DNA from 3 places in the Paenibacillus sp. ALE2 genome. Region 3 is predicted to be linked to each of the others. Evidence: riboswitches for the same ligand, from Rfam matches in the RefSeq annotation. Region 3 holds a riboswitch; each other region holds the start of a gene.

Region 1 (2,268 bases), 110 kb from region 3:
TTCTTAGCATGGCATAACTATGTTGTTAATACTATCGCATTGTCCTCAACATACACAACCTGTTTTAGTTGATTTCCGGTTTTACAGGTCCGATAACATATACGGTTTTACCGTGCTTACGACCAAATTGGTTGGCCCGGCTCAAACTCTCATAATACACATCGATTTTGTGGCCTTTAATCGCGCCACCGGTATCCTCCGCACGGCGGAAGCCCACCCCTTCAATATACACCCACCACCCGATTGGAATTACACTCGGATCGACAGCGATGGTGCGTCCTTCCGTGACACGCGTGCCGGAGGCGGTACGTGTACCGATACCTGGCTCCTGTGCGGAATACGCCGTCATGGAGACATTTTGTAAAACTTTTCTATAATTAAAATTAATACCTGCTTTACGGACAGCACTGCCCGAACTAACCTTTGTAGCCTTAACCGCATCTTTAGGGCCGATGGAAGCAGCTAGAACGACCGGTTTCTTCTTCGTTCCTACCGCAATTACCTTATCCACACGATTCTGTGCGACTTCCTTGTTGACCAGCTGTTTGGATACCAATTTTCCATCATGGTATACCTTTTGAACATGCTGGACTACCACACCCGATTTGCCACTTTGAATGACTCGATTATCGCCTTTATAGAGACTTGGATCTGCCGTTTTGATGACCTGATAAGGCACTTGTTTTTTCTGTTCGACCTGCTGTTTCTTCACACGGACGATTTTTATGTCCATGTTAGCTGAAACAGAGGCATCCAACGCAGGGTAAACTTTATCCGTTGATGATAATTTATAGCCCGAAGTGCGAATGGCACCCTCTACTGTATTTTCTGTTGTGTACAGCTTTTTCGTCTTATTGCCTGAGGATACTTTAACCTGATTGGCACGTTTAATGACTACGCGATCCCCATCCTGAACTGCCCCATTTAGCGGCATGGAAATTGTATCATGCGGCTGAAGTGAAATAGAATGCTCATTGAGCAAATCTTGGAGCTTGGATTCCCGGGTTTCTACCGCAGATGCCTTACCATCGATGACAAAAAAGACTTGTTTTTTAGATTGCGTGTACATCAGAATTGAAATCATAATCGTTAGTGCGATTAGAAAAATAGCAACCAAAGCAGCCTGGCGCACATTCTCTTGCTTCCAACGTAATACGTAAGACATGCTGGATGAGCGTGACTCATGGGTCTCCTCTTTTCGGAAAATGCCCATTTCCTCCGTCCTCCTTACATAGCCCGCCGTCTGGAGTAAGACATAGTTGATCGTTGACGTGACTATAACAGATTTTCTACAAGACAAGCCCGTACTGCGACTGTCCTGCACCATGTACCCGTCTTCGCGGCATGCTGTCCTCCCCTGTTTAACCACAGTATGATGACAGATTTTCTTTTATTCACAACAAAAAAAGCCAAAGAAAGAGACTAGAGAGCTCTTTCGTGGCTTCCGACATGTGTGAATATGCGGGAAAACTCATGCACGAGATGGCTTCTCTCTTGTTACGCTTACGGGGTTAGCTGTCGGGTTCGGACGTAGAGAGTCGCCCTAGCTTAGGTCAACCGCTCATGGCGGTCGCCTTCACATTCACCCCGAAGACCCAGAAAGAAATCGAAATACGGCTTCTCTACCTGTTCATCCCATTCGGGAAATGAATTTCGGTTGAGCCGGCTGCTGAAGAGACATTCTCTCTTGCACATACGCCGGACGTACTGTAAGCCATATCGGTTCCCCCGTTCCCTGCAAAAGGGACTCAGCGAGACTGGTTCATGAAATGATTTGTTGATGTTTACACTCAACAACAATTCACTGAAAAGATGATATCCTGTTTCCATGCATGTTGTAAAGCAGGTTTCAAGTACATTTTTTAAAATATTCGGTTAAAAAATTGTAATATTCTTGAGTTTCCTGCAACAAAATCATAATTAGCTCCGTCTATCTCTTTATTTTGATTGATTTCTTCGCTTTTTCACTGAATGTCAAATCGTTCCAAAGCATTTCGGGTCGTAATGGATACCAATTCCTCCACCGTAATTCCCTTAATTTGGGCAGCTGCCTCTGCCACCAATCTCACATGGGCCGACTCATTTCGCTTCCCACGAAACGGATGAGGCGTCAAGTATGGCGCGTCCGTTTCAATCAGCAGACGATCCAGCGGAACCTGGGCCAGTACCTCTTTTGGCTGCTTGGCATTTTTGAACGTTATGGGCCCGCCAAAGGAAAGGTGAAAGCCCATATCAAGCACCATTTTAGCGGTCTCCCAGCTCCCAGAA
Region 2 (2,268 bases), 1.3 Mb from region 3:
TGTGTAATTGGTGCTGGAGGTGATCCGTTTAAAGCTAACGACCTTCCCAGTGGATAAATCCACATGAATTTGCAGCTTGCCCTTCGCTGAGGAATCAGGCAAATCAACCCGAAAGGTTTCATAAGGATAATTTTTTTTCCATGTACGATCGTACGCTTGAAGCAGTTTTTCTCTGGATAAATAACCGTACAAATCTGTTTCAGCCTGATAGGTCACGACAGGCTTCTCTGGCTGTGATTCCGTATAGCCCAGCTCGGAACGGGCAAAGTCCAAGGCGTGTACGATCGCTTCTTGTTTGCTGATGACCTTTGCATTCATCAATGATTCCGGACTTGGATTGCTAAGCGAGGGAATAAGCAATTGAAAGATAAAAAAGCAAATCAGGCCAACCCCGCCCAGCAAGCCTAATTTTTTGAAGTTGGCCGTGAGCACGACCGGTTTCCCGATAGGATTCATGAGTTTCCTCCTTAATCTGTAAATAAGAACATCCATTAAAGATATCATACTGCACAGGTTCCCGCCAACAGACCAGCGATATTCATGAAAACAGAGTGAAAGCACTTTAAAGTTTTAATAAAATTAGATAAGCTGTGATTAAGCGATGCCCAATCGCAAATTAAAGCCAATTTCACGTTTTTTCGGCGAAATCGGTTTTGTGATCTGGATAGAGAAGGATTATAATCTTGAGGCAATGCCTATGAAATATATGGGTAATGACATACATTTAAGCCGAATTTCTGTGAGAAAACGGGGGAACCATGTTACTGGGGGGAATTTTACAGCCGATCCTGATGGATCGGAAGTGTAAATAGGGCATACTGTGCTGCCCGAATCCGTCAGCTAACCTCGTAGGCTGTGGGCAGGAACCAAGTCAGGCACTCGGTTTTCCGGTGTCTTTTTTTGTGTGTATAAGTGTGAATAAAAGTTTGCTGAGTTAAGGACGCTGCGCGTTCCATTTGATCTTCCAATCGCTGTTGCCACTGAATTTTTTTTGATTTTCTAGACCTTGATAAGGGTAAAATTCAGAGTCAAAGGCGAGCGCTATCGCTTCTCCAGATTCAAATGGACCGCTTCGCTGCTGCCCGCCTTAAAGTCATCAAACGTTCCATGAGGTAGTTACGTATAAAGTGTAGTGAGTATTGAAAGGCAAAAGTATCCCGCTTTGCGGATACTTTTCTGATTTATAAAAGAAACTGAAAAGAATTGGTGATTTTATGAGCTGAGCGTTCTCCATGCTCATAGTTCACCAAGGAGGAGAAGTGATGAATAAATGAATCCCAATGCAAGCTGGCTTCGGCTTTCTCCACCGCAAATATTCGTTGCAGGCTTTGCCATTATCATTCTAATAGGTAGTTTATTGTTAATGCTGCCCATCTCTAATACAACAGGAAAACCACTCGCGTTTATAGACGCTTTGTTTACTGCCGCTTCCGCGACCTGTGTAACTGGGCTTGTCGTTAAGGATACAGGGCTCTTTTTTACAACCTTTGGTCAAATTGTCATCGTTGCGCTGATTCAGATTGGCGGACTTGGCTTTATGACTATGGCTACCTTGATCGCGCTGGTGTTCAAGCGTCGGATTTCCTTGCGGGAGCGCCTTATTTTGCAAGAAGCGATGAATCAGACCTCTGTCGAAGGAATTGTCGGATTGATCCGCAAGGTGCTATGGTACTCGCTGATGATTGAGGGCGTATGTGCAGCTATTTTTTCGATTCGCTGGTCATTTGATATGCCTGTCGGCAGGGCGATTTATTTTGGGATCTGGCATGCCATTTCCATGTTTAATAACGCTGGTTTTGATTTGTTCGGTGAATTTCGCAGCCTGACAGGTTATGTATATGATCCGATTGTTAATTTTACAGCCATGTTTCTCATTATTTCGGGTGGTATTGGTTTTGTAGTGATGTCTGACCTGGCAGATTATCGCAAGCGTAAGAGACTGTCCTTGCATACCAAGGTGGTACTCAGCATGACAGCTGCTCTGATTGTCGTCGGGACGCTTGTCATTTTTGTATTTGAGTTTACGAATCCGAAGACGCTTGGCTCGCTTGATTGGGGTGGTAAACTGCTGGGTTCTTTATTCCAGTCCGTTACCCCTCGCACCGCAGGTGCCAACACGCTGGACATTGCAGGCTTGCGGCAGGCTACGCAGTTTTTTATCATCATACTCATGTTTATTGGGGCTTCGCCTGGCTCCACTGGAGGCGGGATTAAGACCACTACATTTGCTCTGCTCATTGGAGCGGTGTTTTCGATGCTGCGGGGACG
Region 3 (2,268 bases):
CTCATTCTCTTCGTCCAGGACCGCAACATATTGCTCTTGGCGAAGCGTGGGACTTCCAAATTCGACTTCAAGCGCCTTCATTTGTTCCCAGGGAAGCCAGCCGTATATGTTGTAGGGGGGATCATAGCGCCACTCACAGATTTCAGCCGCTTGATGCTCGTCCATCGGTACGATCCGGTAGTTGGATATTGAGGCCGGCACTTTTCCATTCCTCCTTATGCAGGTACTTCAATCATTAACCACAGATTGTAGACAAGTTGTAGGAGAATGGCAAGCGTGTTTATTTCGTACCTAAGTCGGGTATACATTCAATAAGAAGGATTTACTGCTCATATGCTCCCCCAGCGGTGACGGTAAAACCGACGATGTTCGCTAAAATTGAAACCTTTTGAGGTGTCAGTTCGTCAGTAATGATAATCATTGCTGATGTAGTGGACATAAAAAACCGCAATTCGATTCCGGCCAGAATCAAATTGCGGCTAGGGTTAGCTTGCTGTGCGGTAGTTATTCTACGTTGTCGTCATCAGGAATATCTGAAGCTACAGAATGGTAAGCGTCTGTGCTCATAATTCTTTTTGCACCGACATAACGGTTAGCGTAATAATTTTCGTTCAGTGAGCTAACTACTACACCACGTGAAGTCGAGGAGTGGGCGAATTTACCTTCACCTACGAAGATACCTACATGGGAAACGCCTCTTCCTGTGGTGTTGAAGAACACCAGGTCGCCTGGTCTCATTTCATCGCGGGATACAGAAGAACCCATTTTGAATTGTGATCCAGATTGATGCGGCAGTTTAATTCCCAGTTTGTTGAATACATACATTGTGAAGCCGGAGCAATCGAATCCCTCGAGTGTAGTGCCTCCGCTTCTGTAGTTCGTTCCTTTGGCATCTTGGATGACCTGGTCCATCTTAGAGTCTGCAAATGCACTGCTGCCACCGAATGTAAAAGATGTAAAGGCAATGGCGAGACCCATGGCTGCGATCGTTAGCTTCTTCTTCAAAAAAAATATACCCCTTCCAATGCCTGCGAGGTTAGCTTAAGGATTCGGTAGAAGGTTCCCCTATGACCACTCTGTTGCGAGATCAATTCACCCAAACTGGTTCCCCCGCTTCCTAGGTGCCAGGAATTAGGCTTAACTTAAGATGTGCACCTTGGAGAGCAGTATTCACGACAACGATGTTTTTAAGATAAAGGTTACAATAAAGATTACAAAGTTGTTACTATCAGTTCACTGCGATTATTGTAACAAAGACAGCAGGCTTTGGCAAATGTTTCATCGCAAAAAGTTACAAAAAAAATCTGTTCCTAACGCTCCAGGAACAGATTCTGTTAACAGTATTCAGTTATGTGCCGTTTGCACGGGAAAGAAAAAAGTTTTTTCGACAGCTGAAAATACAGAAGAGAGGATATTGTGAGGGGTTAGCCTCTGCTGGAGATATCGATGTGCCATAGCCGATACTGTGAACTGATATGCCACAGCCTGACCAGACTGGTAACAAAATGATACGATTGTTGGAGAATCAGTGCCAACATACCCGTCCAAATCATCGCCACGGTGCCAAATAGACCGAAAACTAGCAACACACAAGTACCGAGCAACAGGGATACACCAACAGCCGGAAGAAGCTGGCGAAAGAAGGCGAGCAGGGAGGATAGTATGGTGTGACCACTGACAGTGCCCAGCTGCATATACAGGATGCACTGCCGAATGACCCAACCGTAAGCTATCCACCCCATGGCATAGGGCAACAAATGTAGCAGGTAAGAGGAAGATTGCAACGTTCCTACTACAATAGGATAGAGTCTCGGTACCACCCAAAAGGCGGGAAGCAGCAGCAAACCCAACTCGATGATGTAATACAATAGCGATGACATACCGTGGCGTTTCATCCCCTTGAAGAAGGACAGGCTTTGCGGTTCAGACGCATCGGTATGCAGGCTTTGATATATGCCAGCTCTAATGAAGGGAGTGATTAGTATGCGCAATACGGTCGCCCCTAGTAATATCCACAAGTACACATGTACTTCCCGGCTGTCCATCAAGGCGATCTGGCCCTCCATCCAAAACAAGGTCTTTCCCAGTTCGTTTTGGCTCTGATCAGGATAACGTAGCAGCAGCGGGATAACGGCAGACTGTACCAGCCTATAGAGAAATACTCCCCACAGCAAACGATACAGAAATAAAATGATCACGATATAAAAGCGTATGCGTACCAGCGCCCAGCCTTCTTTTATAACAGTCCGCATCTATAGACACCTCACC

What was found. A riboswitch is a leader RNA that binds a small molecule or an ion and turns the genes downstream of it on or off. The one in region 3 is predicted to bind cyclic di-AMP.
Region 1: it holds a riboswitch for cyclic di-AMP, as region 3 does, so the genes downstream of both, ACXHJ1_RS06610 (3D domain-containing protein) here and ACXHJ1_RS06215 (C40 family peptidase) in region 3, are expected to answer to the same signal.
Region 2: it holds a riboswitch for cyclic di-AMP, as region 3 does, so the genes downstream of both, ACXHJ1_RS12085 (TrkH family potassium uptake protein) here and ACXHJ1_RS06215 (C40 family peptidase) in region 3, are expected to answer to the same signal.

Annotation. Positions count from the first base shown of each region.
Region 1 covers NZ_CM134213.1:1,552,945-1,555,212, forward strand. The annotation lists gene ACXHJ1_RS06610 (3D domain-containing protein) at 65-1,213, opposite strand; cyclic di-AMP (ydaO/yuaA leader) riboswitch at 1,485-1,764, opposite strand; gene ACXHJ1_RS06615 (TatD family hydrolase) at 1,965-2,268, opposite strand, start outside.
Region 2 covers NZ_CM134213.1:2,774,776-2,777,043, forward strand. The annotation lists gene ACXHJ1_RS12080 (CPBP family intramembrane glutamic endopeptidase) at 1-456, opposite strand, end outside; cyclic di-AMP (ydaO/yuaA leader) riboswitch at 718-870, shown strand; gene ACXHJ1_RS12085 (TrkH family potassium uptake protein) at 1,271-2,268, shown strand, end outside.
Region 3 covers NZ_CM134213.1:1,447,942-1,450,209, reverse strand. The annotation lists gene ACXHJ1_RS06220 (GNAT family N-acetyltransferase) at 1-201, opposite strand, end outside; gene ACXHJ1_RS06215 (C40 family peptidase) at 505-1,005, opposite strand; cyclic di-AMP (ydaO/yuaA leader) riboswitch at 1,011-1,148, opposite strand; gene ACXHJ1_RS06210 (hypothetical protein) at 1,425-2,252, opposite strand; gene ACXHJ1_RS06205 (M1 family metallopeptidase) at 2,264-2,268, opposite strand, start outside.